Regions from separate parts of the Micromonospora sp. URMC 107 genome, predicted to be linked through region 3. Evidence: predicted binding sites of a transcription regulator. Region 3 holds the regulator's gene; each other region holds the start of a gene.

What was found. The regulator HrcA, encoded in region 3, represses chaperone genes, less so after heat shock. The targets are predictions, from matches to a motif close to GGTTNGCACNCTCNNNNNGAGNGTGCNAACC.
Positions count from the first base shown of each region.
Region 1: a site for HrcA is predicted at 6,734-6,764, ahead of groES (co-chaperone GroES). Genes of this name have one in related genera too.
Region 2: a site for HrcA is predicted at 1,393-1,423, ahead of groL (chaperonin GroEL). Genes of this name have one in related genera too.

Region 1 is NZ_JBPQTK010000044.1:12,832-22,437, forward strand. Features, by position in the region: gene guaB (IMP dehydrogenase) at 1-525, opposite strand, end outside; gene ACSNN9_RS12910 (DUF5319 domain-containing protein) at 712-1,122, shown strand; gene ACSNN9_RS12915 (response regulator transcription factor) at 1,254-2,078, opposite strand; gene ACSNN9_RS12920 (WhiB family transcriptional regulator) at 2,331-2,714, shown strand; gene ACSNN9_RS12925 (molybdopterin-dependent oxidoreductase) at 2,820-4,490, opposite strand; gene groL (chaperonin GroEL) at 4,569-6,215, opposite strand; gene groES (co-chaperone GroES) at 6,286-6,600, opposite strand; gene ACSNN9_RS12940 (THUMP-like domain-containing protein) at 6,850-8,088, shown strand; gene ybaK (Cys-tRNA(Pro) deacylase) at 8,173-8,652, shown strand; gene ACSNN9_RS12950 (sugar ABC transporter substrate-binding protein) at 8,846-9,606, shown strand, end outside.
Region 2 is NZ_JBPQTK010000014.1:56,784-66,389, reverse strand. Features, by position in the region: gene groL (chaperonin GroEL) at 1-1,196, opposite strand, end outside; gene ACSNN9_RS05530 (hypothetical protein) at 1,471-2,691, opposite strand; gene ACSNN9_RS05525 (cold-shock protein) at 2,870-3,073, opposite strand; gene ACSNN9_RS05520 (N-acetyltransferase family protein) at 3,284-3,817, shown strand; gene paaN (phenylacetic acid degradation protein PaaN) at 3,869-5,542, opposite strand; gene ACSNN9_RS05510 (GNAT family N-acetyltransferase) at 5,595-6,614, opposite strand; gene ACSNN9_RS05505 (AI-2E family transporter) at 6,978-8,108, opposite strand; gene ACSNN9_RS05500 (antitoxin) at 8,311-8,493, shown strand; gene ACSNN9_RS05495 (cytochrome P450) at 8,691-9,606, shown strand, end outside.
Region 3 is NZ_JBPQTK010000034.1:42,311-51,916, reverse strand. Features, by position in the region: gene ACSNN9_RS11070 (16S rRNA (uracil(1498)-N(3))-methyltransferase) at 1-532, opposite strand, end outside; partial or broken gene dnaJ (molecular chaperone DnaJ) at 694-1,838, opposite strand; gene hrcA (heat-inducible transcriptional repressor HrcA) at 1,912-2,934, opposite strand; gene ACSNN9_RS11055 (DUF4870 domain-containing protein) at 3,177-3,851, shown strand; gene hemW (radical SAM family heme chaperone HemW) at 3,892-5,115, opposite strand; gene ACSNN9_RS11045 (enoyl-CoA hydratase-related protein) at 5,136-5,948, shown strand; gene ACSNN9_RS11040 (hypothetical protein) at 6,046-6,906, shown strand; gene ACSNN9_RS11035 (phytanoyl-CoA dioxygenase family protein) at 7,096-8,031, shown strand; gene ACSNN9_RS11030 (MOSC domain-containing protein) at 8,118-8,759, opposite strand; gene ACSNN9_RS11025 (carbohydrate ABC transporter permease) at 8,863-9,606, opposite strand, start outside.

The DNA of each region.
Region 1 (9,606 bases), on a different contig from region 3:
GGTGGCCGGGTCGGAGACGAACCGCATGTCGCGGTTGGTGACGATGCCGACCAGCTGACCCTCGCCGTCCACGACGGGCACGCCGGAGATGCGGTAGCGCCCGCAGAGGGCGTCGACGTCCCGCAGGGTGTCGTCGGGGCTGGCCGTCACCGGGTTGGTGATCATGCCGGACTCGGAGCGCTTCACCAGGTCGACCTGGAGCGCCTGGTCCTCCAGGGAGAGGTTGCGGTGCAGCACGCCGATGCCGCCCTGGCGGGCCATGGCGATCGCCATCCGGGCCTCGGTCACCGTGTCCATCGCGCTGGAGAGCAGCGGGATCGACAGTTCGATGTTGCGGGTCAGCTTCGTCACGGTGTTGACCCGGCTGGGCACCACGTCCGACTCGCCCGGCTGGAGCAGCACGTCGTCGAAGGTCAACCCGAGCGGGACCACCCGGGCGGAGCCGGCGGGCAGCTCCGGCAGGTGGCCGCCCAGTTCGCCGCTGTCGGCGCCGGTCGGAAGATCGGTGCTGGGCGAAAATTCCACGATTGCTCCCCTGAGCTGCTCGGACGGGCTTCAGCGAGGTGGCGCGGGCGGGCACCGGCACACGCCGGGTGACGGGCGCGTCGTCCCATCGTACCCACCGACCTGGGCCGCCCCCGGCCGGTGGCGGCCCAGGTCACCGGTGGCCGGGGGCGGACGCGGCACCGGCGTTGGGTCTACGGTGAGGGGGTGCACGACGAGCCCATCGACCCCTTCAACGGCGACCCGGCCGATCCGGCCGCCGGCCTGCACGATCCGGGCGACGACGCCCCGCTCGACCCGCTGACCGACGTCGAGCGGCAGGACGTGCTGGAGGATCTCGCCGACCTGGAGATCTACCAGGCGCTGCTGGCACCGATCGGGGTGCGCGGGCTGGTCATCGAGTGCGAGGACTGCCGGGAGCCGCACTACTTCGACTGGGACCTGCTGCGGGGCAACCTGCGTCACCTGCTCAGCTCGGGCCGCCCCCGGGTGCACGAGCCGGCCTACGACCCCGACCCGGACCACTACGTCACCTGGGACTACGCCCGCGGCTACGCCGACGGGGTGCACGACACCCTGACCGAGGGCGCCGACGAGGAGCCCGAGCCCGAACGCTGAGCCGGGCCGGGTGCGGCTCGGGCCACCCCGCCCGGCTCCGCCCGTCGGTGCCGCTCCGGGTGCGGCACGCGGTTGCCCGCCCGGCTCCGCGCGCCGAGGGCTCTCGGCGCCCGCGTCCGGAGGGGTACGGCTCAGGCCACCAGGCCGGCGCGGAAGCCGGCCGCCACGGCGTGCGCGCGGTCCCGGGCGCCGAGCTTGCGGAACAGCCGCCGGGCGTGGGTCTTCACCGTGTCCTCGGAGACGAACAGCTCCCGGCCGATCTCGGCGTTGCTCTTGCCCTCCGCCATGCCCAGCAGCACCTGGAGTTCGCGTTCGGTCAGCCCGACCTGGGACCGGCCGCCGCGCGGGCCCGACCCGCCCCGCCGCCCCGGGGGCGCGGCCTCCGCCGGCTCGTCGGCGGGCTCGGCGGGGTCGTCGCCGCGCTGCGCCGGCACCACCGTCGGGGCACCGCCCGCGCCGTCGGGGGTCGCCGTCGACCAGGTGGGACCCGGCTCGGCCGGCGACCGGCCGGCCTGGGTGGTACGGACGGGACCGCCGACCGCCGCGGTGTCCCGGGCCGGGTCGGTGATCGGGCGCCGGGCCGCCCGGCCGGGTGCGGAGAGCAGCAGCAGGGCCTTGGCGACCGCGCTGGTCAGGTCGTGGTCGACGCCCTGGATGAGACCCCGGGCGCCCGCGCTGATGGTGGCGGCGGCCGCCTCCGACTCCTCCGTGCCGAGCAGCAGCACGGAGGCCTGCGGCGCGCGGGCGAGCACCCGCCGGACGAAGCCCGCGCTGTCCGGCCGGGTGAGGGCCGTGTCCGCGAGCACCACGTCGGCCGGGCGCTCGGCCAGTCGCAGCATCACCTCGGGATCGGAGACGGCCGTCCGCACCGCGGCGGACAACCCGAGCCGTGCCGCCGCGGATGCCAGATGCTGCGCCGCGAGCGGTGTCCGAACGCACACGAGAACCGTACGCACAGTGGTCTCCTCTCCGCCCAGAAGCAGACCATGACCGGGTCGGGTCGCGAGGGGGTTCGGGCAATCCCCCGAACTTTTCCGACAAGTGGGGCATATGCCGCCACTTGCCGGAAGTTTTCGATCACAGGTGTGTGAGCGGGCGACGGCCCGGGTACGGAGGTGCCAGGCCGGAAACGGCGCGCCTGCGCGGACCGTCGCCCGGACGCCGATTCACCAGGATCTGCGCGGTGCCGCGCGGGAGGAGGGGTGCTGATGTCGAACGTACGCAGACTGCCCGGACCCATCGTCGACCTCTGGGACTGGCAGCGGCTCGGTGCCTGCCGGGGCCGGGACAGCGCGCAGTTCTTCCACCCGGACGGCGAGCGCGGCTCGTCCCGCCTGCGCCGGGAGTCCGGCGCCAAGGCCGTCTGCCGCGCCTGCCCGGTCCGGGCCGAGTGCGCCGCCCACGCCCTGGCCGTCCGCGAGCCGTACGGCGTGTGGGGCGGATTCAGCGAGTCGGAGCGGCTGCGGCTGCTCGCCGTCGGCTGGGAGGACCTCGCCGACCGCCGCCAGAGCCGGGTCGACGTGGCTCGCCTGGAGGCCCGCCTGGGCCAGCCGCACCGGTCGACCGTCCCCGCCCAGCGCAAGATCGCCTGAGCCGGCCGCCCTCGAAGACCACACCGACGCCGCGTCCCCGCCCGGGGACGCGGCGTCGCGGCGTTCCCGGGCGTGGCACCGCTCCCTGCAACGCGGTAGGGGCATTCAGCGCACCGTCACGGTGACGCGGTGCCAGCCGGTGGCGCCGTCCGGGGCGACCGCCTGCCGTCGCCCGGTCTGCGTCTCGCCGGTGGCGTCGGTCGCCCGGACGGAGAGGGTGTGCTCGCCCGGGGTGGCGTCCCACCGCCAGGACCACTGCACCCAGGTGTCCACCGAGACCACCGCGGCCAGCTCCGCCTCGCGCCACGGCCCGTCGTCGACGCGTACCTCGACGCGGCGGATGCCGCGGTGCTGCGCCCAGGCCACCCCGGCCACCGTCACGGCGCCGGCGGTGAGCCGGTTGCGCGGGCGGGGCGTGTCGATCCGCGACTGGGTCTTCACCGGCCCCTGCGCCGACCAGCCGCGCGGCACCCAGTACGCGTCGAAGTCCGCGAAGCTGGTCAGCTCCAGCTCGGTCACCCACTTGCAGGCCGACACGTACCCGTAGAGGCCGGGCACCACCATCCGCGCGGGGAAGCCGTGCTCCACGGGCAGCGGCTCGCCGTTCATCCCCACCGCCAGCAGCGCGTCCCGCCCGTCCCGGAGCACGGCGGTCGGCGTGCCGCAGGTCCACCCGTCCACCGAGCGGCCGACGACCTGGTCGGCGCCGTCCTCCGGCCCGGCCTCGTCGAGCAGCTCCCGGATCGGCACGCCCAGCCAGCGCGCGTTGCCGACGAGGTCCCCGCCCACCTCGTTGGAGACGCAGGCGAGGGTGACGTACCGCTCGACCATCGGGCGGGCGAGCAGGTCGGCGAGGCTCAGCTCGATCTCGTTGCGCACCCGGCCGTGGATGCGCAGCCGCCAGGTCTCCGGGTCCACCTGGGGCACCACCAGCGCGGTGTCGATCCGGTAGAAGCCGAAATTCGGCGTGACGTACGGGGCGAGCTGGGTCAGCGACAGGTCCGCCCCGGCCGGCACCGCCGGCGCGGGCGCCGCCGGCGCGGGCAGCACGACCGCCTCCCGGGCCGCCGACACCCCCCGCCGGCCGGCGAGCCAGCGACCGCCGAGCCCGGCCACCCCCGCCGCGCCGACCAGGAGTCCGGCCCCGGTCAGGAACCGGCGCCGCGACGCCGGGTCGCTGGACTCCAACGGCTGCGGGGTCGCTGCGACGGCCGGCGACGTGGGCGCTTCGGCGAGCGGCTGCGGCGACGCCTCGGCGACCGGCGACGTGGGCGCCTCGGCGGCCGGCGACGCGGTCCGTCGGGCGGGCGGTGGCGTGGGCGGGGTCCAGGGCCACGGGTCGAGTTCGAGCGGGCCGGCGACGAAGGCCCAGAGCACCGCCGCCCCGAGCCCGGCGCCGACCAGCGAGGGCAGCGCGTCGGTGGGGCCGGCGCCGGCCCGGGTCACGGCGGCTGCCACACCCAGGGCGGCGAAGGCCGCGATGCCGGCGAGGCCGATCGCCAACCGGCGCAGCGACAGCACGCCGAGCAGCGCGGCGAAGGCGGCGAGCAGCAGGCCCGTCCCGACCAGCAGCGCGATCTTGTCGTACGTGCCGAAGAGGGCGATGCCGAGCTTCTTGAGCGGCTCGGGCACCGTGTCGACCACGAGCCCTCCGACGGCCACCAGCGGCGCCGAACGGGGGCCGGTCAGCACCGCCACCAGTTCGGCGGAGCCGATCGCCACCGCCGCGGCGGTGACCCCGGCCAGGGCGGCGTAGCCGCGCGTCGTGCTGCTCATCGGGCCAGTGTTTCCGATGCGCCGGCCGGCCGGTAGTCGCGCCGGCGCCCGGAAAGGCGTCGGGGCGTACGGCGAGGGTCAGAAGCCCGGGCCGTGCTGGTGGCCGTGGCCGTGGCTGTGGCCGTGACCACCGGCGGCGGCCGGCTCGGCCTTCTCCGGCTTCTCCACCACGAGGCTCTCCGTGGTGAGCAGCAGGCCGGCGATCGACGCGGCGTTGGTGACCGCGTTGCGGGTCACCTTCACCGGGTCGAGGATGCCGGCCTTCGCCAGGTCGACGTACTCGCCGGTGGCGGCGTCGAGGCCGTGGCCCCACTCCTTGCCGGCGACCTTGTTCACGACGACGTAGCCGTCGTGGCCGGCGTTCTGCGCGATCCAGCGCAGCGGCTCGACCAGCGCCTTGCGCACGATCGAGACGCCGACCTTCTCGTCACCGGTGAAGCCCAGGTCGTCGTCGAGCGCCGGCAGGATCTGCACCAGGGCGGCGCCGCCGCCGGGGACGGTGCCCTCCTCGACCGCGGCCTTGGTCGCGGCGATCGCGTCCTCGATGCGGTGCTTGCGCTCCTTCATCTCGACCTCGGTCGCGGCGCCGACCTTGATGACCGCGATGCCGCCGGAGAGCTTGGCCAGCCGCTCGGCGAGCTTCTCCCGGTCCCAGTCGGAGTCCGAGGCCTCGATCTCCTTGCGGATCTGCGCGACCCGGTCGGCGACCTCGCTGGACTTGCCGCCGCCGTCGACGACCGTGGTGTTCTCCTTGTCGACCACCACGCGCCGGGCGGTGCCGAGCACCTCCAGGCCCACCTGGTCGAGCTTGTAGCCCAGCTCGGGCGCGACCAGCTCGGCGCCGGTGAGGATCGCCATGTCCTGGAGCATCGCCTTGCGCCGGTCGCCGAAGCCGGGGGCCTTCACCGCGCAGACCTTGAGGGTCTTGCGGATCGAGTTGACCACCAGCGTCGACAGCGCCTGGCCGTCGACGTCCTCGGCGATGATCAGCAGCGGCTTGCTGTTCTGGAGGACCTTCTCCAGCAGCGGCAGCAGCTCCTCGATCGCCGAGATCTTCTGGGTCGTGATCAGGATGTACGGGTCCTCCAGGACCGACTCCTGCGACTCCATGTCGGTGACGAAGTTGGGCGAGATGAAGCCCTTGTCGAACTGGAGACCCTCGGTCACGTCCAGCTCGGTGTGCAGGGCGGAGCCCTCCTCGACGGTGATGACGCCGTCGCGGCCGACCTTCTCCATCGCCTCGGCGATCAGCTCGCCGATCGTGGCGTCCTGCGCGGAGATCGTCGCGACGTGCGCGATCGACTTCTTGTCGGCGACCTCGACCGCGCGGCCGAGCAGCGCCTCGGAGACCTTGGCGGCCGCCGCGTCGATGCCCCGCTTGAGGCCGGCCGGGTTGGCGCCGGCCGTCACGTTGCGCAGGCCCTCGCGGACCATCGCCTGGGCCAGCACGGTGGCGGTGGTGGTCCCGTCGCCGGCGACGTCGTTGGTCTTGGTCGCCACCTCCTTGACCAGCTGCGCACCGAGGTTCTCGTAGGGGTTGGTGAGCTCGATCTCCTTGGCGATGGTCACGCCGTCGTTGGTGATCGTGGGCACACCGAACTTCTTGTCCAGGACGACGTTGCGCCCGCGCGGGCCGAGGGTGACCTTGACCGCGTCCGCGAGGGCGTTGACACCGTGCTCGAGCAGGTGCCGGGCGTCGTCCGAGAAGCTCAGGATCTTCGCCATGAATGTCCCTTCGAAGCGACGTCGCCCCGGCCCGGCGAGCCGGACCGGGGCCACGACACTGATCGGTTGCTTACTTCTCGATGACCGCGAGGACGTCGCGGGCGGAGAGCACCAGGTACTCCTCGCCGGCGTACTTGACCTCGGTGCCGCCGTACTTCGAGTAGAGGACGGTGTCGCCGACCTTCACGTCGACCGGCACGCGGTTGCCCTTGTCGTCGATCCGGCCCGGGCCGACAGCGAGGACGGTGCCCTCCTGCGGCTTCTCCTTGGCGGTGTCGGGGATCACGATGCCGGAGGCGGTGGTGGTCTCGGCCTCGTTCGCCTGGACCACGATGCGGTCCTCGAGCGGCTTGATCGCAACCTTGGTCGCGGTAGTCACGGGCATACCCTCCTGGGGTACTGGTTTCGTTACCGGTCGGCGAGCCGACCGGCGTCAATCTGCCACATGCCACCGGGCGGGGCCGTCGTCGCGGGTGCCGGTCCGCCTGGCGTTCAGCGCCCGGGCCACGAGGCCCGGAAGCTGGCACCCTCAGGGCGAGAGTGCTAATCGCAGGTTATTCCTCGGCTAGCACTCCGTCAAGGAGAGTGCCAACCCGCCGCCCGGCGCGTCGGGTCCGCGGACCACAATGACCGGGTGGATCTCGACCAGCTCGCCGCCCTGCGTACGCCCGAGGGGTCGGCCGCGCTCGACGCGGCCGCGCGGGTGGCCGGTGGCGACCCGCTGACCGCGGCGGCCGCGCTCCGCTCGGCCGGACTGCCGGCCGGGCTGGCGTCGGCCGCGCTCACCCAGGCCGAGCTGCGGCGCCGGGCGGTCGGCAAGTTCGGGCCGGCGGCGGCCGGGATGTTCCTCACCCGGGCCGGGCTGGAGCAGGCCACGCGCGGCGTCGTCGCGGCGCGGCGGGCCGACCGGCTGCGGGCCGCCGGGGTACGCACCCTCGCCGACCTCGGTTGTGGCCTCGGCGCGGACGCGCTCGCCGCCGCCCGCGCCGGCATCCGGGTGTACGGCGTGGAGGCCGACCCGGTGACCGCCGCGATGGCCGCCGCGAACGCCGAGGCGGCCGGGCTGGCCGAACTGTTCACGGTGGAGTGCGGCGACGCCACGGCGTTCGACGTGAGCCGGGTCGACGGGGTGTTCTGCGACCCGGCGCGCCGCAGGGCGGGCACCGGGCGGCGCATCTTCGACCCGAACGCCTACTCGCCGCCCTGGGACTTCGTGGTCGCGCTGGCCGAGCGGGTGCCGCACACCGTCGTGAAGGTGGCGCCCGGCATCGACCACGCGCTGATTCCGGCGGGTGCCGAGGCGGAGTGGGTGAGCGTCGACGGCGACCTGGTCGAGGCGGCCCTGTGGTGCGGCGAGCTGGCGCAGGTGCCCCGTCGGGCCACCGTGCTGCGGGGCAGGGAAGCGCCCCCGGGCGACGCCTCCGGCCACGCCGGGGACCCGACCGGCTCCGGCGGCTGCCATCAGTTGACCGGCTCCGGCGACGCCGAGGCCCCCGTCGGCCCGACGCGCCGCTTCCTGTACGACCCGGACCCCGCGGTGGTCCGCGCGCACCTGGTCGCGGAGCTGGCCGACACCCTGGGCGCGACGCTGGCCGACCCGAGCATCGCCTACCTCCACGCGGACGCCCCCGTGCCGACGCCGTTCGCCCGTTGCCTGGAGGTCACCGACGTGCTGCCGTTCTCGCTCAAGCGGCTGCGGGCGCTGCTGCGGGAGCGCCGCGTCGGGCGGGTGGAGATCCTCAAGCGCGGGTCCGCGCTGGAGCCGGAGCAGCTCCGGCGGGACCTGCGGCTGGCCGGGGGCGAGGCGGCCAGCCTGGTGCTGACCCGGGTCGCCGGGGCGCCGACGGTGCTGCTCTGCCGACCCCTCGGGTAGCGCGCGGGACCGTTGCGCGCCGGCGTCGGCCGTCCGGCCCTTTTCGCCTCGCGGGTCGCGCGGGGCCGGGTTAGCTTGACGGTCATGGCGGGACAGGGCACTCCGGCGACCGCGCTGCTGACGAAGCGGAAGATCGCCCACAGCACCCATCCGTACGACGTCTCCCCGGACGCGCCGAACTACGGCGCGCTGGTCGCGGCGGCGCTGGGGGTGCCGCCGGAGCGGGTGTTCAAGTCGCTGGTCGCCGAGGTCGACGGCGCGCTGACGGTGGCGGTCGTGCCGGTCACCGGCGAGCTGGACCTCAAGGCGCTCGCCGCGGCGGTCGGCGGCAAGCGGGCCGCGATGGCCGACCGGGCGGCGGCCGAGCGGGCGACCGGGTACGTGCGCGGCGGGATCAGCCCGCTGGGCCAACGTCGGCGGCTGCCCACCGTGCTCGACTCGTCGGCGCTCGGCCATCCCACCGTCTACGTCTCGGCGGGGCGGCGCGGCCTCCAGCTCCAGCTCGCCCCACAGGATCTGGTGACGCTCACCGGGGCGGCCACGGCCCCGCTCTCCGCCCGCTGAGCTGCACCGCTCCCGCCCACGCCCAGAGAGCGCTCCCTCGCGGCCGACGGCCGGGTGTCAGGGACGTTGCTGAATTGTTACTGCCGACAACAAACTCGCGACCTCGGCGCTCTTGTGCCCACGGCGCGAAGCGGAATACGTTGCCGGACACAACAAACCAACATCATCCCCCACCCCCGAAAGGACCCTGCTGATGCGCAAGGGCTTCCTCACCTTCGCCGCCGTGGGCCTGCTGGCCACCGGCGGCCTGACCGCCTGCGGCGACGACTCCGGTTCCGAGGCCGGCGGCTCCACCGAGAAGAAGCCGAAGATCGGCGTGATCCTGCCGGACAGCAAGTCCTCCGCCCGCTGGGAGGGCGCGGACCGCAAGTTCCTGGAGGAGGCGTTCAAGGCCGCCGGCGTCGACTACGACATCCAGAACGCCCAGGGCGACAAGACGGCGTTCCAGACCATCGCCGACCAGATGATCACCAAGGGCGTCACCGCCCTGATGATCGTCAACCTGGACTCCGGCACCGGCAAGGCCGTGCTCGACAAGGCCAAGTCCCAGGGTGTGGCGACCATCGACTACGACCGGCTCACGCTGGGCGGCTCGGCCACCTACTACGTCAGCTTCGACAACGAGGTCGTCGGCAAGCTCCAGGGCGAGGGCCTGAGCAAGTGCCTGACCGACAAGGGCGCCAAGAACCCGGTCGTGGCCTACCTCAACGGCTCCCCGACCGACAACAACGCCACGCTGTTCAAGAACGGGTACGACTCGGTGCTCAAGCCGAAGTTCGACTCGAAGGAGTACACCAAGGGCCCGGACCAGAACGTTCCGGAGTGGGACAACACCCAGGCCGCCACGATCTTCGAACAGATGCTGACCCAGACCGGCGGCAAGATCGACGGCGTGCTCGCCGCCAACGACGGCCTCGGCAACGCGGCCATCTCGGTGCTGAAGAAGAACAAGCT
Region 2 (9,606 bases), on a different contig from region 3:
CGGACGGCGTCCTCGATGCGGTGCTTGCGCTCCTTCAGCTCGACCTCGGTGGCCGCGCCGACCTTGATCACCGCGACGCCGCCGGCCAGCTTGGCCAGCCGCTCCTGCAGCTTCTCGCGGTCGTAGTCGGAGTCGCTCCGGTCGATCTCGGCCCGGATCTGGTTGACCCGGCCCTGGATCTGCTCGGCGTCGCCGGCACCGTCGACGATGGTGGTCTCGTCCTTGGTCACCACGACCTTGCGGGCGCGGCCCAGCATGTCGAGGCCGACGGCGTCCAGCTTGAGGCCGACCTCCTCACTGATGACCTGGCCACCGGTGAGGATGGCGATGTCGGCCAGCATGGCCTTGCGGCGGTCACCGAAGCCCGGCGCCTTGACGGCGACCGACTTGAAGGTGCCGCGGACCTTGTTGACGACCAGGGTGGCCAGGGCCTCGCCCTCGATGTCCTCGGCGATGATCAGCAGCGGCTTGCCCGACTGCATGACCTTCTCCAGGATCGGGAGCAGGTCCTTCACCGACGAGATCTTGCTGTTGACGATCAGGAGGTAGGGGTCGTCGAAGACGGCCTCCATGCGCTCCGGGTCGGTCATGAAGTAGGCCGAGATGTAGCCCTTGTCGAAGCGCATACCCTCGGTGAGCTCCAGCTCCAGCCCGAAGGTGTTGCTCTCCTCGACGGTGATGACGCCTTCCTTGCCCACCTTGTCCATCGCCTCGGCGATGATCTCGCCGACGCTGGTGTCACCGGCGGAGATGGAGGCGGTGGAGGCGATCTGCTCCTTGGTCTCGACGTCCTTGGCGAGCTTGAGCAGCTCCTCCGAGACGCTGGCCACGGCGGCCTCGATGCCCCGCTTCAGGGCGATCGGGTTGGCACCGGCGGCCACGTTGCGCAGGCCCTCGCGGACCAGGGCCTGGGCCAGGACGGTCGCCGTCGTCGTGCCGTCACCGGCGACGTCGTCGGTCTTCTTCGCGACCTCCTTGACCAGCTCGGCGCCGATCTTCTCGTAGGGGTCCTCGAGCTCGATCTCCTTGGCGATGCTCACACCATCGTTGGTGATGGTGGGGGCACCCCACTTCTTCTCGAGGACGACGTTGCGGCCCTTGGGGCCGAGGGTCACCTTCACGGCGTCGGCGAGCTGGTTCATGCCCCGCTCGAGGCCGCGGCGCGCCTCTTCGTCGAACGCGATCATCTTGGCCATACGGCGTTGTCCTCCTGGACACTCACGGGCCACCCGAGTGTGTGTCCCGGATGGGCCGCCTGGTGTACGCACCTTGGGGACGTCGCCACCTGGCGACGACGACGTCTCCTCGGTCGGGCCGGATAGCCCGCGACGACCGGCCATGTGCCGCAGCCGCGTCTGGACGCTGCTACGACCGTGACCCTACCGCCCCGACCATTGGCACTCACGGTATGCGAGTGCCAATGACTTGTTTAGCACTCTCCCCTGTCGAGTGCAAGCACGACCGCCCCGCTCAGCCGAGTTCACCCGCCAGCCGCACGCTGTCCACCGGCCCCTCGTGGGCGCGCTGCTCGGCGTACGTGACCACCAGGCCGACCAGCTGGGCGAGGTGGGTCGGCAGGGCCAGCACCGCGGCCACCAGCGCCACCGCCATCACGCCGACCGCCGTGCCGGGCGAGTCCATCGGGGTGGTGCCGAACGGCAGCGCGCCGATGCCCTCCACCATGCCGGCGGCGCCGCTGCCGACGATCACCGCCGCCGCCACCAGCGCCACCCGGCCGAGCAGCAGACCGAGCCGGTCGTGGAACATCCGGAAGGAACGGCCGATCGGGTGCTGCCGTTCGAACAGGTAGACCGGGCCGGCCATGCTGAGCGCGAAGGCGAAGTAGATGCCGGGAATGACGCAGAAGCAGACACCAAGCGTGATGATCACGCCCATCAGCAGGGTCCAGCCCCAGAGGCCCAGGGCCCGGCGCGCCCCGTAGGACAGGGCCGCGCCCATGCCCACCGGCTGACCCGCCGCCTGCCGGGCGATCACCCAGGTGCCGGCCGCCCAGCCCAGGCTCTGCACCAGACCGAAGACGAGGGCGCTGCCGAGCACCACGGACAGCAGGACGCCCATGTCGGTCACGAAGGTGTCGGGCAGCGCGGCGGGATCGTCGGCCATCGACCGCTCCCACTTCGCGGTCGGGTCGAGGACCAACGAGACCACCGACACCACGAGGGCCGGCAGCACCTGGGTGAGCAGCAGGATCGGCAGCAGCAGCCGCCAGCCCCGGCGCACCGCGCCGACGCACCGGTTGAACCAGCCGTTGACGCCGGCGCCGGGCGGGGTGACGAGCAGGTCGGCCGGGTCGAGGCCGTGCCCCGGCGGGTACCACCCGTGGACCGGCTGCCCCGGATAGGCGACCGGGGCGCCCGGGTACCACGGCTGCCCGCCGTACGGGCCGGAGCCGACCGGGTACCCGCCGGTGGGCGGAAAGACCCAGTCCTGCGGGCCCGCCGGCGCGCCGCCGCCCGGGACGACGGGGTAGCCCGGGACCACGGGGCCGCCCGGGACCACGGGGCCGCCCGGGCCGGGAACGGGCGGTCCTCCGGCACCCGGGACGGCCGGCTCCCCGCTGGCCGGGGGCGTGGCGGCGCCGGGCTCCGGTGCGGCCGGGCCGCCGGATGGCGTCGCGGCGGGGTCGGGATCTCCCGGGGGCGGCGCGGCCTGGGGCGGCTGGTCGGACATGAACCCTCCTCAGCGATGGCTGGAACGGCTCACGATCCTTCCCTGCCGGCGCAACAGCGCCGACGCCCGCCCCCACGGACGGGGCCGGTTGACGGCTGCCCGGCCCGGGACCACCCGCCCGGCGCCCCACCGCCCAATCGTCCGGAAGTCGGCCGACCGGGGCGGAAGGGACGCCCGGTCAGGCGATGACGCGCACGCGCTCGGCCTGCGGGCCCTTCTGGCCCTGGGCGATCTCGAACTCGACCCGCTGGCCGTCGTCCAGCGCCTTGTAGCCGTCCATCTCGATCGCCGAGAAGTGGACGAAGACGTCCTGCCCGCCGTCGACGGCGATGAAGCCGTAGCCCTTTTCGGAGTTGAACCACTTCACGGTGCCCTGTGCCACGGTGCACTTCCTCACTCTGCGCGGCGTTCCACGACCCCGGAGGCCGGGCGGGCCGGCACCGGAGGACCACCGGCTCGGCGATCGACGAGAGCCGCTGAAACGGTGACCGAAATCGCACGCTACACGAAGCGTGACGACGGCGCACGACCGCAAATCGGGCGAATTCCGACCGAGCGCCATTGGCGTCCATCGCTGTGATAGGGATGCGTCATGACGAGCACGCCCGACGGGTCGGGACCGGCGCGGCGGGCGGAGGTCCGGCGGGTCCGGCCGCGCGACGCGGCCCGGATGCGGGCCCTGCGGCTGGAGATGCTCGCCGACGCCCCGCTCGCCTTCCTGGAGACCCTCGCCGACGCGGCGGCCCGCCCGCACGCGGACTACGCGGCCCGGATCGCGGCCGTCTCCGTCGGGGCCGGCACCGCGCAGTTCGTCGCGGACCCGGGCGGCCGGCTCGTCGGGCACGCCGGCGGCACGGCGGCCCCCGGAGAGCCGGGGCTGACCGTGGTGTACGCCGTCTACGTCACCCCGCCCTGGCGGGGCACCGGCCTCCTCGGCGACCTGGTCGACGCGGTCGCGGCCTGGTCCCGGGCCTGCGGGCGCCCCGAGCTGATGCTGGAGGTCGTGGTCGGCAACGACCGGGCCTGTCGCGCGTACCGGCGGCTGGGCTTCGTCGACACCGGCGTACGCGTCCCGCACCCCACCGTCCCGGCGCTCACCGAACTCCAGATGCGCCGCCCGGCCTGACGCGGCTGCCCGGACCGGCCCGTGCCGGGCCGGTCCGGGCAGCCGGACGGATCACGCGTGCCGGCGGGACTGCACGATGCGGAACCGGTTGGCCACGTAGGCGCCGTCGGTGAGCGCGGAGTTGGCCGCCGCGTTGGCGCCGCTGCCGTGGAAGTCGGAGAAGGCCGCCGACTGGTTCACGAAGACGCCGCCGGTCAGGTTGCAGGACAGGTGCACCCCGACCTCGATCGCCGTCGCCTCGGCCGCGTCGAGGACCGCCTCGTCGGTGGAGTAGACCGCCGCGGTGAGCGCGCCCTTCTCGCCGACCGTGGAGCGCAGGATCTCCAGGCTGTGCGCGGTGGAGTCCGTGGCGATGGCGAACGAGATCGGCCCGAACCACTCCTTCGAGTAGGTCGCGGTGTCGTCGGCCGCCAGCCGGACCACCGTCGGCGTGCGGACCACCGCGCCGGGGAAGGCGGGGTGCTCGACCGTACGCGACTCCAGCACCGCCTCGCCGACCTTGGTCACCTCGTCGAGGCGCTCCAGCACCCCGTCGTTGACGATCGCGCCGGTCATCTCCACCCCGCGCGCCGGGTCCGCAGTGATCTTGGCGACCGCCGCGGCGATTCCGCCCGCCACCTCGTCGAAGCTCTTGTGGCCCTGGTCGGTGGCGATGCCGTCGCGGGGGATCAGGATGTTCTGCGACGTGGTGCACATCTGGCCGCTGTAGAGCGTCAGGGTGAAGCCGAGGTTGCGGCACATCCCGGCGAAGTCGTCGGTGGAGTCGATCACCACCGTGTTCAGCCCGGCCTTCTCGGTGTACACCGCCGCCTGCCGGGCGTTGGCCTCCAGCCAGTCGCCGTACTCGGTGGAACCCGTGAAGTCGATGATCTTCACGGCCGGGTGCAGGGCCAGCGTGGAGGCGAGCTTCTCGCCAGGGGCCTCGGGGGCGAGCAGCACCAGGTTCGGGTCGAAGCCGGCCTCGGCGAGCACCTCCCGGGCGTACTTCACCGTGATCGCCAGCGGCAGCACCGCGCGGGGGTGCGGCTTGACGAGGACCGGGTTGCCCGTCACCAGCGAGGCGAACAGCCCCGGGTACGAGTTCCAGGTCGGGAACGTGTTGCAGCCGATCACCAGCGCCACACCACGGGGCACCACGTGGAAGGTCTTGGTCATCCGCAGCGGGTCGCCCTTGCCGGCCGCCTTCTCCCAGCCCGCCGTCCCCGGGTGCCGGGTCATCTCGGCGTACGCGTAGGCGACCGCCTCCAGCGCGCGGTCCAGCGCGTGCGCGCCGCCGGCCTGGAAGGCCATCACGAAGGCCTGGCCGCTGGTGAACTGCACCGCGTTGGCCAGCTCGAAGATGTGCTTGTGCAGCCGGTCGAGGATCTCCAGGCAGACCCCCGCCCGGGCCTGCGGGCCGGCGTCGCGCCAGCCGGGCAGGGCGGCGGATGCGGCGGCGAGCAGCTCGTCGGCGCCGGCGTGCGGGTAGCGGACGTTCAGCTCGACGCCGAACGGGCTGGTCTCGGTGGCGACCCGGTCGGCCACGCCCGGCTGGTCGAGGGGGAAGTCACCGCCGAGGTACGCCTCGAAGGCGGCCTTGCCGTCGGCGGCGGCGGTCTCGCCGTAGACCCGGGGGCTGGGCGACTCGGGGTAGGCGGACCAGTACCCGCGCTCCGTGATCGCGGTCAGCGCACGGTTGAGGGTGTCGGCGTGCCTGTCGTACAGGGGGTGCGGGGTCTCCGTCATGCCCGCCATCATGCAACAGGAAGCCCCAGGATCAGTAGGGCCGTGTCACAACTCAGATCGTGAGCTGCCAGTCGGTCCATCCGTCGACGGGGCGGAACCCGAGTTGCTCGTTGATCCGCACCATGTGGGCGTTCTCGGCCGCGTTGAAGGTGTCGATCGCGCGTACCGCCGGCTCGTGGGCCAGCAGGTGGCGCAGGTTCTCGACCTTCGCGAGCAGGCCGAGCCGGTGGCCGCGGTGCTCCGGGTCGACGATGGTGATCTGCTGGAACGCGTGCCAGTCGGCCGACGGCCCCACGTCGAGCAGGGTCCAGGCGACCACCCGACCGGACGCCTCGTGGCACACCGCCGTGTGGTAGCGCCGCCGCCCCCGCGCCTCCAGCGCCCGCTCGATGCCGCGGACCCGTTCGACGTCGATCCGCTCCGGCTCCCACTCCACGTCGCCCAGGGGCGCGTCGGCCATCAGCCGGCCGTCGAGGTAGGCGATGTCGGCGACGTACCTCCCGGGGGTCCGCCCCTGCCAGCGGACGGTGCGGTACCCGGCGGCGCGGGACCGGGCCTCGGCCAGCGACGCGGCCAGGCCCGCGTGGTCGAGCCGGGTGGTGTCGAGGCGGCGGCGGACCTCGGCCAGCGCCGGCCGGGCGCCGGTCGTCGCGGCGAAGGCGGCACCGGCCCCGGACCGGGCCGGGCCACCGGGCAGCGCGGCGACCGTCATCGCCACCACCCGCTTGCGGCCCCGCTCGCGCAGCAGGCGTACGGCGTGCCCGTGCAGCGCGCGGCCGACGCCGCGACGCCGGAACTCCGGGTGCACGATCACCTCGGCGGCGGCGTTCTCGGTGTTGTCGAGCTGCGGCAGGTCCAGCGCGAGGTAGCCGGCCGGCACGCCGTCGAGCCGGGCCAGCGCCCAGAGCGGATCGTTGCCCGGCATCGGGTGCCGGATGGCCGCCTCGAAGCGCCGCCGGCAGAAGGGCGGGAAGTCCGGCAGGTCGGCGTCGTTGGCCGCCGCGCCGATCCGGTACGCCTCGTCGATCGCGGCCTGGTCGGCGGCGTCGAGCGGTGCGATCGCGATGCTCATCGGCTGAGGGTGCGCCATACGACGACGATCGGGCCAGCGATTTAGCCGCTGGCCCGATCGGAAGTTGGTCGGGAGGGACGCTCGCACAACGCCTCCGGCGTTGGGTCGCAAGAACTTGAAGTCTCCGGCGAGACGCCCTCCCGCACGGAGCATCTTGCGCCGTCCGGTTACCGCCGTCAAGTCGTTCTCGGCGCGTTTTCCGCACTCACAGCGAAAACCCAGTTACCCCCCGAATCCCCCACCCACCCCTCCCGAGGGTCCGAGCTCCGAGTCGATCATGAGGTTTGCGGCACCCTTCGCGATCGACTTCGCCGCCAACCTCATGATCACGCAGCCTCCACCGGGCGGGCGGGACCGGGTGGGTCAGGCGGGGATCAGTGGTGGGGGTGTGGTCGTCGGGCGCTGGCGGTGCTGCTGGATGGTGTCGACGATCCGCCAGACGACGGCGGTGATCGGCACCGAGACGAAGGCCCCGGCGATGCCGGCGATCAGGGTGCCGGCGGTCACCGCCACCAGGATCACCGCCGGGTGCAGGCGTACCTGACGCTTCATGATCAGCGGCTCCAGCAGGTTGCCCTCGATCTGCTGTACGGCGATCACGGCGGCCAGGACGAGCAGCGCGGTCACCGGCCCCTTCGCCGCGAGCGCGACCAGCACCGCCACGGCACCGGCGACGGTCGCCCCGATGATCGGGATGAAGCCGCCGAAGAAGGTGATGAGCGCGAGCGGGAAGGCCAGCGGCACCCGGAGCACCACGAGCGCCAGGCCGATGCCGATCGCGTCGATCGCGGCGATCATCATCGTGCCCCGGCTGTACGCGCCGAGCGTGCGCCAACCGGCCTGGCCCGCCTCGGCGGTCACCGCCCGGTTCGGCCCGGTCGTCCGGGACAGCGTCCAGTGCCACATGGACCGGCCGTCCTTGAGCAGGAAGAACAGCAGCACGAGCGCGAGCAGCGCCGAGCCGACCACCTCCGCGGCCGTCCTGGCACCGGAGACCGGGTCGACGGAGCCCTGCCCGACCCCCTGGCGGGCCTGGTCGAGCAGCCGGTCGAGCTGCTGGTCGCTGACCGGCAGCGTCGAGGTGACGAACTCCCGGGTCCGTCGCAGGCCCTGCCCCAGCTCCTGGCTCAACTCGCTGAACTGGCCCGCGGTGAGGCTCCACACCAGCGCGCCGACGCCGAACAGCAGGCCGAGCAGCAGCAGGACGGTGAGCAGGGCGGCCAGCGCGGCGGGCAGCCGGAGCCGGCGCAGCGCGAGCTGCACCGGGTCGAGCAGCGCGGTGAGGAAGATGGTGGCGGCCAGCGCGATGGCCAGCGGCGCGAGCAGCACGGCGATCTTCCCCAGCAGGTACAGCCCGGCGACGATCACCACCAGGCAGGCGCTCCACACCACCGCCGAGCGGACCAGCCAGGGAAGCGCGGCCCAGGTCTGTCGGGGGCCCGTGCCCCGGCCCGTCGTCCCCTCGGGCGTACGCCCGGCATCGTCTGCGACCACGTCGGCCCTCCTCGATCTCCGGCGAGTCGGTACCCGGCCGGCGTCCCTCCGACACCCGCGTCCCCTTTCACGCTAGATGGGCGGCCGACGCGTCGGAGGGCTACCGACCGTTTCCCGATCGCCCTCTGGTCGCCTCTCCGTCGCGTTTGCGCCCCCGACCTCAGGGAAGGCAGAGATCGGACCCGGATTCGAGGAGGACCCGATGAGTGACTTCATGGACAAGGCCGAGGACTTCGCCGACAAGCACGACAAGCAGGTCGACCAGGGCCTGGAGAAGGGCGGCGACATGGCCGACCAGCGCACGGGCGGCAAGTACGACGAGCAGATCGACAAGGGCGTCGACCAGGCCCAGACCCGCACCGGGGAGGGCGACCAGGTCCGCTGAGCCGCCGTGTGCCGTCCCGGGTCGCCGCGCGCTCGGTGGCCCGGGACCTTCGCTTCCTGACGGATCGACGCGTACCGCTAGCCAAGGATCGACCACTCTCGCTACTATCCGCAGTCGGAACATGACTCAAAGTGGAGTCGTCCCCGACCGGACCGGTGCCCACCCCTTGGGGCGCCGTGACGAGAGGAAGTCATCCGGTGACCGAGGCCCCCGAGACGACCGCCCCCCAGCGCTATCCGTTCAGCGACCCCGACCGGCTCAACCTCGACCCGCGCTACGCCCGGCTGCGCCGGGACGAACCGCTCACCCGGATCCGGATGCCCTACGGCGAGCCGGCCTGGCTCGCCACCCGCCACGCCGACGTCCGGACCGTGCTCGGCGACCCGCGGTTCAGCCGGGCCGCCTCGGTGGACCGGGACGAGCCCCGCAACACGCCGCGGCAGCAGGAGGGCGGGATCCTGTCGATGGATCCGCCGGAGCACACCCGGCTGCGTCGGCTGGTGGCGAAGGCGTTCACCGCCCGGCGGGTGGAGCAGCTGCGACCCCGGACCAGGGAGGTGGCCCACGAGCTGGTCGACGGCATGCTCGCCGCCGGCCCGCCGGCCGACCTGGTGGCGCACCTGGCGACCCCGCTGCCCATCCGGGTCATCTGCGACCTGCTCGGCGTCCCGGTGACCGACCAGGACCGTTTCCACACCTGGTCCGAGGCGATCGTGTCGACCACCTCACTGAGCCCGGAACAGGCCCAGGAGTACATCGACAACCTGCTCGCGTACATGGGCGAGCTGATCGCGCGGCGGCGCGAGCAACCCACCGACGACCTGATCGGCGCGATGGTCCGGGCCAGGGACGCCGACGACCGGCTCGCGGAGGACGAGGTCGTGCGGCTGGCCGCCGGGCTGCTCGCGGCCGGGCACGAGACGACCGTGACCCAGATCCCCAACTTCGTGTACGCCCTGCTGACCCACCCCGACGAGTGGGCCCGGCTGCGGGCACGGCCGCACCTGGTGCCGGCGGCCGTCGAGGAGCTGATGCGGTTCGTGCCGCTCGGCGCGTCCTCGGCCTTCGCCCGCTACGCCACCGAGGACGTCGAGCTCGGCGGCGTGCTGGTGC
Region 3 (9,606 bases):
CACTCGCCTCCTCGTGCAGCACGAATGCGGCGGCGGCGCCGGCGATCCGGCGGGCCACCGTCGTGGTGGACTCGTCGGGGGCGCCGGCCACCACGGGCAGCCAGGCGCGGCGGGCCTGCTTGGCCGCCTCCCGGGCGGTCGCCGCCCACTTCTCGCGCGCCCGTACGCCCCGGTCGCCGCGCCACTGGGTCACCGATCGGGCGGCCGCCCAGGGCACGATCTCGTCCACCCCGACCTCGGTCATCGCCTGCACGGCCAGCTCGCCCCGGTCGCCCTTGGCGATGCCCTGCACCACCACGAGGCGCGGGACGGACGCGTCGACGTACCCCCGGGAGGTGACCTCGAGGTCGAGGGTGCCCCGGCCGACGGCGGCGACCACTGCGGCGGCGGTGCCACCCCGGCCGTCGGCGAGCAGCAGTTCCTCGCCGACGCGCAGCCGTTGCACGGTGGCGGCGTGGTGCCCCTCGGGACCGTCGAGGGTCAGCCGGTCGGCGGTGGGCAGCGGGTCGACCAGGAACAGCGGCGCGGACACGACGATCAGGCTAGCCGCCCCGGCGGGCGCCGGGGCGGTCAGGCCGGCGGAGCCGCCGCGCACCGGGCAGGTCGACACGCACCCGACCGCCAGGCCGGCCGGGCCGACGGATCGGGCCGGGCCGACGGGTCGCCGCGGCGGGCGGCGACCCCCCGGGACCGTCAGGCGTGGCCGTTGAAGGCGTCGCGCATCCGGGAGAAGAAGCCGCCCTGCTTGGTCAGCTCGGCGACCTCCTCGCCCCGGGTCTTGGCGAAGTCGCGCAGCATCTTCTCCTGGTCGGCGTCGAGCTTGGTGGGGGTGCGCACGTCGAGGTGGACGTAGAGGTCACCGCGGCCGGTGCCGCGCAGGTGCGGCACGCCCCGGGCGCGCAGCCGCAGCGTGCTGCCCGGCTGGGTGCCGGCCTTGACGTCGACCGTCTCCTCGCTGTCCAGCGTCTTGATGGTCAGCCGGGTGCCGAGGGCCGCCGCCGTCATCGGCACCGTGACCCGGCAGTGCAGGTCGTCGCCCTTGCGGGAGTAGACGTCGTGCGGCCGCTCGTGGATCTCCACGTAGAGGTCGCCGGCCGTGCCGCCGCCCGGGCCGACCTCGCCCTGCTGGGCGAGCCGGATGCGCATGCCGTCCTCGACACCGGCCGGGATCTTGACGGTCAGCGAACGCCGGGTGCGGACGCGGCCGTCGCCGGCGCAGGTCGGGCACGGGTGCGGGATGGTGGTGCCGTAGCCCTGGCAGACCGTGCACGGCCGGGCGGAGACCACCTGACCGAGGAAGGTGCGCTGCACGGACTGCACCTCGCCCCGGCCGGCGCACGCCTCGCAGGTCGCCAGGTGGGTGCCGGCCGCCGTGCCGGCGCCGGAGCAGGTGGTGCAGAGCACGGCGGTGTCGACGGTGATCGGCGCCTCGACCCCGAACGCGGTCTCGTGCAGGTCCAACTCCAGCCGCAGGATCGCGTCGGCGCCGGGCCGGGTCCGCGGCCGCGGACCCCGCAGCCGCCGGCCGCGCCACCGAAGAACGCGTCCATGATGTCCTGGAAGCCGACGAACGGCCCGGCGCCGCCGGGGCCGCCCGGGCCCCCCGCACCCCCGCCGCCGGGGGCGAGCGGGTCGCCGCCCAGGTCGACGATCTGCCGTTTCCGGTCGTCCGAGAGGACCTCGTACGCGGCGTTGATGTCCTTGAACTTCTCCTGTGCCTCCGGATCCGGATTCACGTCCGGGTGGAACTGTCGCGCCAGCTTGCGGTAGGCGCGCTTGATCTCGTCGTCGGAGGCTTCCCGGCTCACCCCGAGAATGCCGTAGTAGTCCCTGGCCACTGCGTTCCGTGTCCTCATGTTCGTCTCGCGTTGCGCCGGTCGGCGGCTGGAGCCGGCCGTCGGCCCTGACTGGTCAGTTCTGGGCCAGCAGCTCGCCCACGTAGCGTGCCACGGCCCGCACCGTGGCGATGGTGCCGGGGTAGTCCATCCGGGTCGGCCCGAGCACACCGAGGCCACCGACGCTGGTCGTGCCCGGCCCGTAGCCGGTGCTGACCACCGAGGCGGCGCGCAGGTTGTCGATCTCGTTCTCGTCGCCGATCAGGACCCGGGTCGTGCTCGGCTCCGCCTCGCCGATGAGCTTGAGCATGACGACCTCCTCCTCCAGCGCCTCCAGGATGGGGCGCAGGGAGCCCTGGAAGTCGAGCAGGCCCCCACGGGTGAGGTTGGCCGTGCCGGCCAGCGCGATCCGCTCCTCGTGCCGCTCGATCAGCGTCTCGAGCAGCACGGTGGAGAGGGTGGTCATGGCCGGCCGCAGGTGCGGCACCGACTCCTCGACCAGCGCCTGCACCAGCGGCGGTGTCTCCGACAGCCGGGTGCCGACCAGCTTCTCGTTGACCAGCCGGCGCAGGTCCGTGACGTCGTCGGCGGGGATCGGCGCGGGCAGCTCGACGAGCCGCTGCTCGACCCGGCCGGTGTCGGCGATCATGACCAGCATCAGGCGGGTGGTGGAGATCGGCACCAGTTCCAGGTGTCGCACCGAGGAGCGGGCCAGGCTCGGGTACTGCACGACGGCGACCTGCCGGGTGAGTTGCGCCAGCAGGCGGACGGTGCGGTGCACCACGTCGTCGAGGTCGACGGCGCCGACCAGGAAACGCTCGATCGCCCGGCGCTCGGCCGGGCTGAGCGGCTTCACCCGGGACAGCCGGTCCACGAAGAGCCGGTAGCCCCGGTCGGTGGGCACCCGGCCGGCACTGGTGTGCGGCTGGCGGATGTAGCCCTCCTCCTCCAGCACGGCCATGTCGTTGCGGACGGTCGCCGGTGAGACCCCCAGCTGGTGCCGCTCGACCAGCGCCTTGCTGCCGACGGGCTCCTGCGTGGCGACGTAGTCCTCGACGATCGCGCGCAGCACGGCGAGCTTGCGGTCGTCGAGACCCATCCTCCCCACCTCCTGTCGCACGTCGCCCCCGGCACGCGGGGGACCGGGCGGGCTGCTGGCACTCGACTGTAGCGAGTGCCAGTCTACGTCGGCGGGGCCGCCGACGCGATGATCGACCTGGGGCGATCAGTCCGATCGGCGACCGCGCGGGCCGACCCGACGCCGCCGGGAACCGGCCATCCGGACATCCCGGCCGGTGTCACGCTGGTGCGGCCTTGCCGGCTGCCCCTACCGTGACCTCCATGACTGAACCACCTCGCCCTCCCGGAGCGGGGGACCCCGGCTTCCCGCCGGACCCGACCGCTCCGTCGGGGTTTCCCGGCCACGCCGGCTCCGGCGACCCCACCGCACCACTGTCCGGGGCGCCGGGCCCGGGCAGCCATCCTCCGCCCGGTGACCATCCACCGTCGGGCGGCTATCCCCCGCCCGGCGCCTACCCTCCGCCTGGCGCCTACCCTCCGCCCGGTGACTATCCCCCGCCGGGTGGTCACCCTCCGCCCGGCGGCTACCCGCCGGGGGCCGGCTATCCCGCCGGCGGCGGCTACGGCCCGCCGACGGGCGGCTACGCCAGCAACGACGACAAGAACTGGGCCCTGATCGCCCACTTCGGCGGCGCGGTCGGCGTGATCGTCGGCGGCGGCCTGCTCGGCTGGCTCGCGCCGCTCATCGCGCTGATGGCGCGGGGGCAGCAGTCGCCGACCGCCCGGGCGCACGCCGTCGCGGCGCTGAACTTCCAGCTCACCTGGACGATCGTCGGGGTGCTGAGCTGGGTGGTCACGCTGATCACCTGCGGGGTGCTGTTCTTCGTCCCGATGCTCGTCTGGCTGGTGCCGCTGATCTTCGGCATCGTCGGCGGGGTCAAGGCCAACGAGGGCGTGCTCTACCGCTACCCGATGACCTACGGCTTCACCAGGTGACCCGGGTCGGCCGCTCCCCCGGCCGGCCCCGGCACGCGGTTCAGGGCAGCAGGTCACGGACGACCGCGTCGGCGAGCAGCCGGCCCCGCAGGGTCAGCACGGCCCGGCCGGCCGCGTGCTCGTCGGCGGCCAGCAGCCCGTCGGCGAGGGCCCGCGCGGCGCCGGTCCGGCCGGCGTCGTCGAGGGCGTCCAGGGGCAGCCCGGAGGCGAGGCGCAGCCGGAGCATGACGTCCTCCATGTGCGCCTCGTCGGCCGTGAGCACCTCGCGGGCCAGGCCGGGCGAGCCGCCCGCGGCCAGCCGCTTCGCGTACGTCGTGGGGTGCTTGACGTTCCACCAGCGCACGCCGCCGACGTGGCTGTGCGCCCCCGGGCCGAGCCCCCACCAGTCGGCGCCCGTCCAGTAGAGCAGGTTGTGCCGGCACCGGGCCGCCTCGTCGCGGGCCCAGTTCGACACCTCGTACCAGGACAGACCGGCCGCGCCCAGGGCGGCCTCCGCGGCGAGGTAGCGGTCCGCGGCGACGTCGTCGGAGGGGTACGGCAGCTCGCCGCGCCGCATCCGGGCGGCCAGCCGGGTGCCGTCCTCCACGATCAGGGCGTACGCGCTGACGTGGTCCACCCCGGCGGCGACGACCTGGTCGAGGGAGGCGGCGAAGTCCGCCTCGGTCTCCCCCGGCGTGCCGTAGATCAGGTCCAGGTTGACGTGGTCGAAACCGGCGTCGCGCGCCTCGCGGGCGGCGGCGACGGCCCGGCCGGCGCTGTGCGTGCGGTCGAGGATCGCCAGCACCCCCGGCGCGGCGGACTGCATGCCCAGCGAGATCCGGGTGTAGCCGGCGGCCCGCAGCGTCCTCAGCGACTCCGGCGTGACCGACTCCGGGTTGGCCTCGGTGGTCACCTCGGCGTCGGCCGCGAGCCCCCAGGCGCGGTCGATGCCGTCGAGGATCCGGGCCAGGTCGTCGGCGGGGAGCAGGGTCGGGGTGCCGCCGCCGACGAAGACCGTGTCGACGCGGGGCGGCGGGGCGTCGCCCAGCACCCGGCGGGCGAGCGCCAGCTCGGCCAGCACGGTGTCGGCGTAGTCCTCCCGGCCCGCCCCGCCGCCCAGCTCGGCGGCGGTGTACGTGTTGAAGTCGCAGTAGCCGCAGCGGCTGGCGCAGAACGGCACGTGCACGTACACGCCGAAGCCGCGCGCGCCGACGGCACGGGTGGCGGTGGCGGGCAGCGAGCCGTCGAACGGGACGGTTTCGCCTTCTGGAAGGACGCCGGGCATGGCCACTAGTGTGCCCTTCCATGACCTCTCCCGACGTGCTCGTGCGGGCCGCCACGGCCCGTGGGGTGACCACCCTCACCCTCGACAGCCCGCACAACCGCAACGCGCTCTCCACGCCGCTGATGACCCAGCTGCTGGCCGGCCTCGCCGAGGCGGTCGCCGACGACGCCGTACGCGTGATCGTGCTCGACCACACGGGCCCCGTCTTCTGTTCCGGGGCGGACCTCAAGGAGACCGCCGCCGCGTACGCCAGCGGGACCGTGCCGGCCGGGATGCTCGGCGACGTGCTCGCGGCGGTCTGGGAGTGCCCGAAGCCGGTGGTGGCGAGGGTGGCCGGCCCGGCGCGGGCCGGCGGCCTGGGCCTCATCGCGGCGGCCGACCTGGCGGTCTGCGCGCAGGAGGCGACGTTCGCCTTCACCGAGGTGCGGATCGGCGTGGTGCCGGCGGTGATCTCCGCGACCGTGCTGCCCCGGCTGCACCCCCGCGCGGCGGCCGAGCTCTACCTGACCGGCGACACCTTCGACGGGCGGCGGGCGGCCGAGATCGGCCTCGTCACCGCCGCCGTGCCGGCGGACGGACTGGACGCGGCGGTTGCGGGGTACTGCGACTCTCTGGTGCGGGGGGCACCGGGTGCGCTGGCCGGGGCGAAGCAGTTGCTGCGCCGGCCGCCCGCCGCGGACCTGCGGACGGAGATCGCCGGGCTGTCCACCCTCTCGACCGGGTACTTCCTGTCGGAGGAGGGGCGCGAGGGCGTCCTGGCGTTCCGGGAGAAGCGGCCGGCGCGCTGGGTGCCCGCCGCCGACGGCGACGCCGCGGCGGGCGCCCGCCGGTAGCGCCGGCCGGTGCCACGCCCGACGGTCGTGGAGAACCGGTCGGACGACCCGGAAGGCACCACGGGGGACGTACGCTTGTCGGACTGTCGATCAGGGGGTGTGGGTGCGTACTCGGGCAGTCGTGGCCGGCGGCGTCGTCCTCGTCGTCCTCGCCGCGGTCGGGATCTGGATCGTCGTCCGGCAGTTGGGCGGGGAGTTGCGCCTGCCCCTGGCCAGCCGGACGTGCACGGTACAGGCGGACGGTCGGGTCGCCCTGGACCCCGACCAGATGGCCAACGCGGCGACGATCGCGGCCATCGGCATCCAGCGGAAGATGCCCGAGCGGGCCGTCGTCGTCGCGCTGGCCACCGCCTACCAGGAATCCGGCCTGCGCAACCTCGCCGGCGGCGACCGCGACTCGATCGGGCTGTTCCAGCAGCGCCCGAGCCAGGGTTGGGGCACCCCGGAGCAGATCCGCGATCCCCGCTACGCGGCCGGGAAGTTCTACTCCGGGCTGAAGAAGGTGCGCGGCTGGGAGCAGATGCGGGTCACCGACGCGGCGCAGAGGGTGCAGCGCTCGGCCTTCCCGGAGGCGTACCAGAAGTGGGCGGACGAGTCCGAGGTGCTGACCCGGGCCCTGGTCGGACACGCCACCGGCGCGGTCGCCTGCACGGTGGGGCGCGACCCGGCGATGCGCGGCGAGGCCGCGGCGAGCGCGCTGACCCGCGGCCTCCTGCTGGACTGGGGCCTGGCCGGCGCGAGCACCGCGGCGGACCTGACGGGCCTGACGGTCCCGGCCGCCGACGAGCGCCGGGGCTGGCGGTACGCGCACTGGCTGGTCTCGCACGCCCAGGACCACGGCGTGAAGCGGGTGCGCTTCGGCGACCTGGAGTGGACGGCCCGCGACGGCACCTGGAACCGGACCGACGAGGCCCCGGCCGCCGGGCAGGTCGTCGCGGAGGTCTTCGCCGAGGCGTAGTGGCCCCCGATCTCCTTACCGGCAGTCACCGCGCAAACCGGCATTCCCGGAGATAAGCCACGCCGCGCGGCGGGCCCATGACGCACCGCCACCATGTCGCTCCTCAGAGTCCGGACAACGGTCGCATATCGTGCTGGGCAGTACCCCGCCCCGGAACCAGCGGGTTACGATCGGCGGCCTGTGCCAGCAATGGTTTCGCCTCATGGGGAGGGGTACGTCGAAGTGTTCGACTACGGCGACCGGACCGGTTACGAACCGATCAGTGACACCGACCGCAAGGAGTTCCACGAGCAGGGCTTCCTCCTGCTGCGCAACGTCCTGACGGAGGACCACCGGGCGGCGCTGGAGGCGGCGGTGGACCGCGTCTACGCCGAGGAGAAGGCGAAGGGCACCACCACCAAGGACGGCACCCTGCACCTGCTGGGCTTCCTGGAGCGCGACGAGCTCTTCGGCGACCTGCTGACCCACCCGATCGCCTTCCCGTACATGTGGGGCCTGGCCGGCTGGAACATCTACACCCACCACAACCACCTGGACGTCACCCCGCCGGCGGCGGAGCCGGAGAAGCCCTACTGGGGGTGGCACCAGGACGGGTACCGGCAGAACTCCGACCCGGAGACGATGGACCCGAACCTGCCTCGGCCGATGTTCTCGCTCAAGGTGGCCTACGTCCTGTCCGACCTGTCGGAGAAGGGCCGGGGCGCCACCAAGGTGATCCCGGGCAGCCACCTGTGGAACTCGCTGCCCCGCCCGGAGGACACCTCCGTGCACAACCCGGACCCGGAGGGCACGGTGGAGATCACCGCCAACCCCGGTGACGCCTTCATCTTCGACCGCCGCCAGTGGCACTCGCGGTCGACGAACCTGTCGACCATCACCCGCAAGATGCTCTTCGTCGGCTACACCTACCGGTGGATCCGGCCGCTGGACGAGCTGCACATCGACAAGGACGGCGAGTGGTGGGCCAACCGCACGCCGGTGCAGCGCCAGCTCTGCGGTGAGGGCACCCACACCGCCAACTACTGGGGCATCAACTGGGACGGCTACATCGACGACGAGATCCCGCTGCGCAAGGAGCTCAAGCAGCGCGGTCTGCTCGACCGCAGCGTGCCCTGGCTGCGCTGAGCCGGTCACCCGGCGCGCGCCGGGCCGACGCCGGACGGGCCCCCTCCCCGATGGGACGGGGCCCGTTCCCGTGCAAGGGGCGTCGGTCAGCTCGGGCCGGCGAGCCGGCGGCGCGCCTTCTCCCGGACCCCCTCCGGCAGGTCCGGCGCGTCGAGCAGCCGGGGCAGCAGCTCCGGCTCCAGGCTCAGGGCCCGGAACACCTCGCCGATCGTCACCCCGTGCGCGGGCCGGTCCACCACCTCGACCGGGTCCCCCGCGCCGACCTCGCCCTCGCGCAGCACCCGCAGGTACGCGCCGGGCGTCGCCCGCACCGTGAACCGTCTGATCAGGTCGGGCACGCCCCAGAAGCCGGCGAAGGTGGTGCACGGGGTGCGCGGCTTGGTCACCTGGAGCAGGGCGGACCCGACCGCCCACTGCTCGCCGATCACGGCGCCCGTCACGTCCACCGCGTACGTGGTCAGGTTCTCCCCGAAGCCGCCGGGGCGGATGCCCCGGCCGATCTCCCCCGCCCACCAGGACGCGTCCTCCTCGGCGTACGCGTAGACCGCCTGCTCCGGACCGCCGTGGTGGGCGCGTTCGCCGATGAAGTCGCCGGCCACCCCGTCGGCGCGCAGCAGCACCGGGCCGTCGACCGGCCGCTTGTCGATGCCGCTGCGGCCGCTCGCGTCGCCCGCCCATTCCGCCTCGGTCACGACGCCGATGTTCACCGAAGCCAGCCTGCCCGTCATGGCGGTCAGCCTAGCCCGCGCGGACGCCCCCGACGCGCCCGCGGAACGGCCCCCCGTCGATGCCGGGGCGTCGACGGGGGGCCGCAGGTTCCTGACGCGGGGGTCAGCCCTTGACGGCCCCGGCCACCAGCCCGGAGACCATCCGCCGCTGCACCAGCAGGAAGAAGACGATCACCGGCAGGGTGAACAGCGTGGAGGCGGCCATCACCGGACCCCAGGCCGTGTCGTCGCGGCCGAAGAAGAACGTCATCGCGACCGGGAGGGTGTAGCTGTCCTGGTCGTTGATGAAGGTCAGCGCGAAGATCAGCTCGTTCCAGGCGGTGATGAACGAGAAGATGCTGGTGGCCACGAGCCCGGGCGCCACCAGCGGGAAGAGGACCTTCCGGAAGGTCTGCGCCCGGCTGGCCCCGTCGATGGCGGCGGCCTCCTCCAACTCCTTGGGCACGGCGGCGACGAAGCCGCGCAGCATCCAGACCGCGAACGGCAGCGAGAAGCCGAGGTAGGTGAGGATGAGGCTGGGCAGGGTGTTGTAGAGCCCGAGCCGCTGGATCATCAGGAACAGCGGGATGACCAGCGCCTCCAGCGGGATCATCTGCACCACCAGCAGCATGATCAGGAAGGTGGTTCGCAGCTTGAACCGGAACCGGGCCACCGCGGTGGCGGCCAGCAGCGCGACCAACCCGCTCAGCACCACGGTGCAGACCGCGACCAGCGCGCTGTTGAGGAAGAAGTCGGCGAAGGTGACGCCCGGGATCAGGTTCCCGGTGAGGATCTGCCGGTAGTGCTCCAGCGTCGGCTCGGTGGGCACCGGCCGGGGGGTGGACGAGAAGATCTCCGAGCTCGGCTT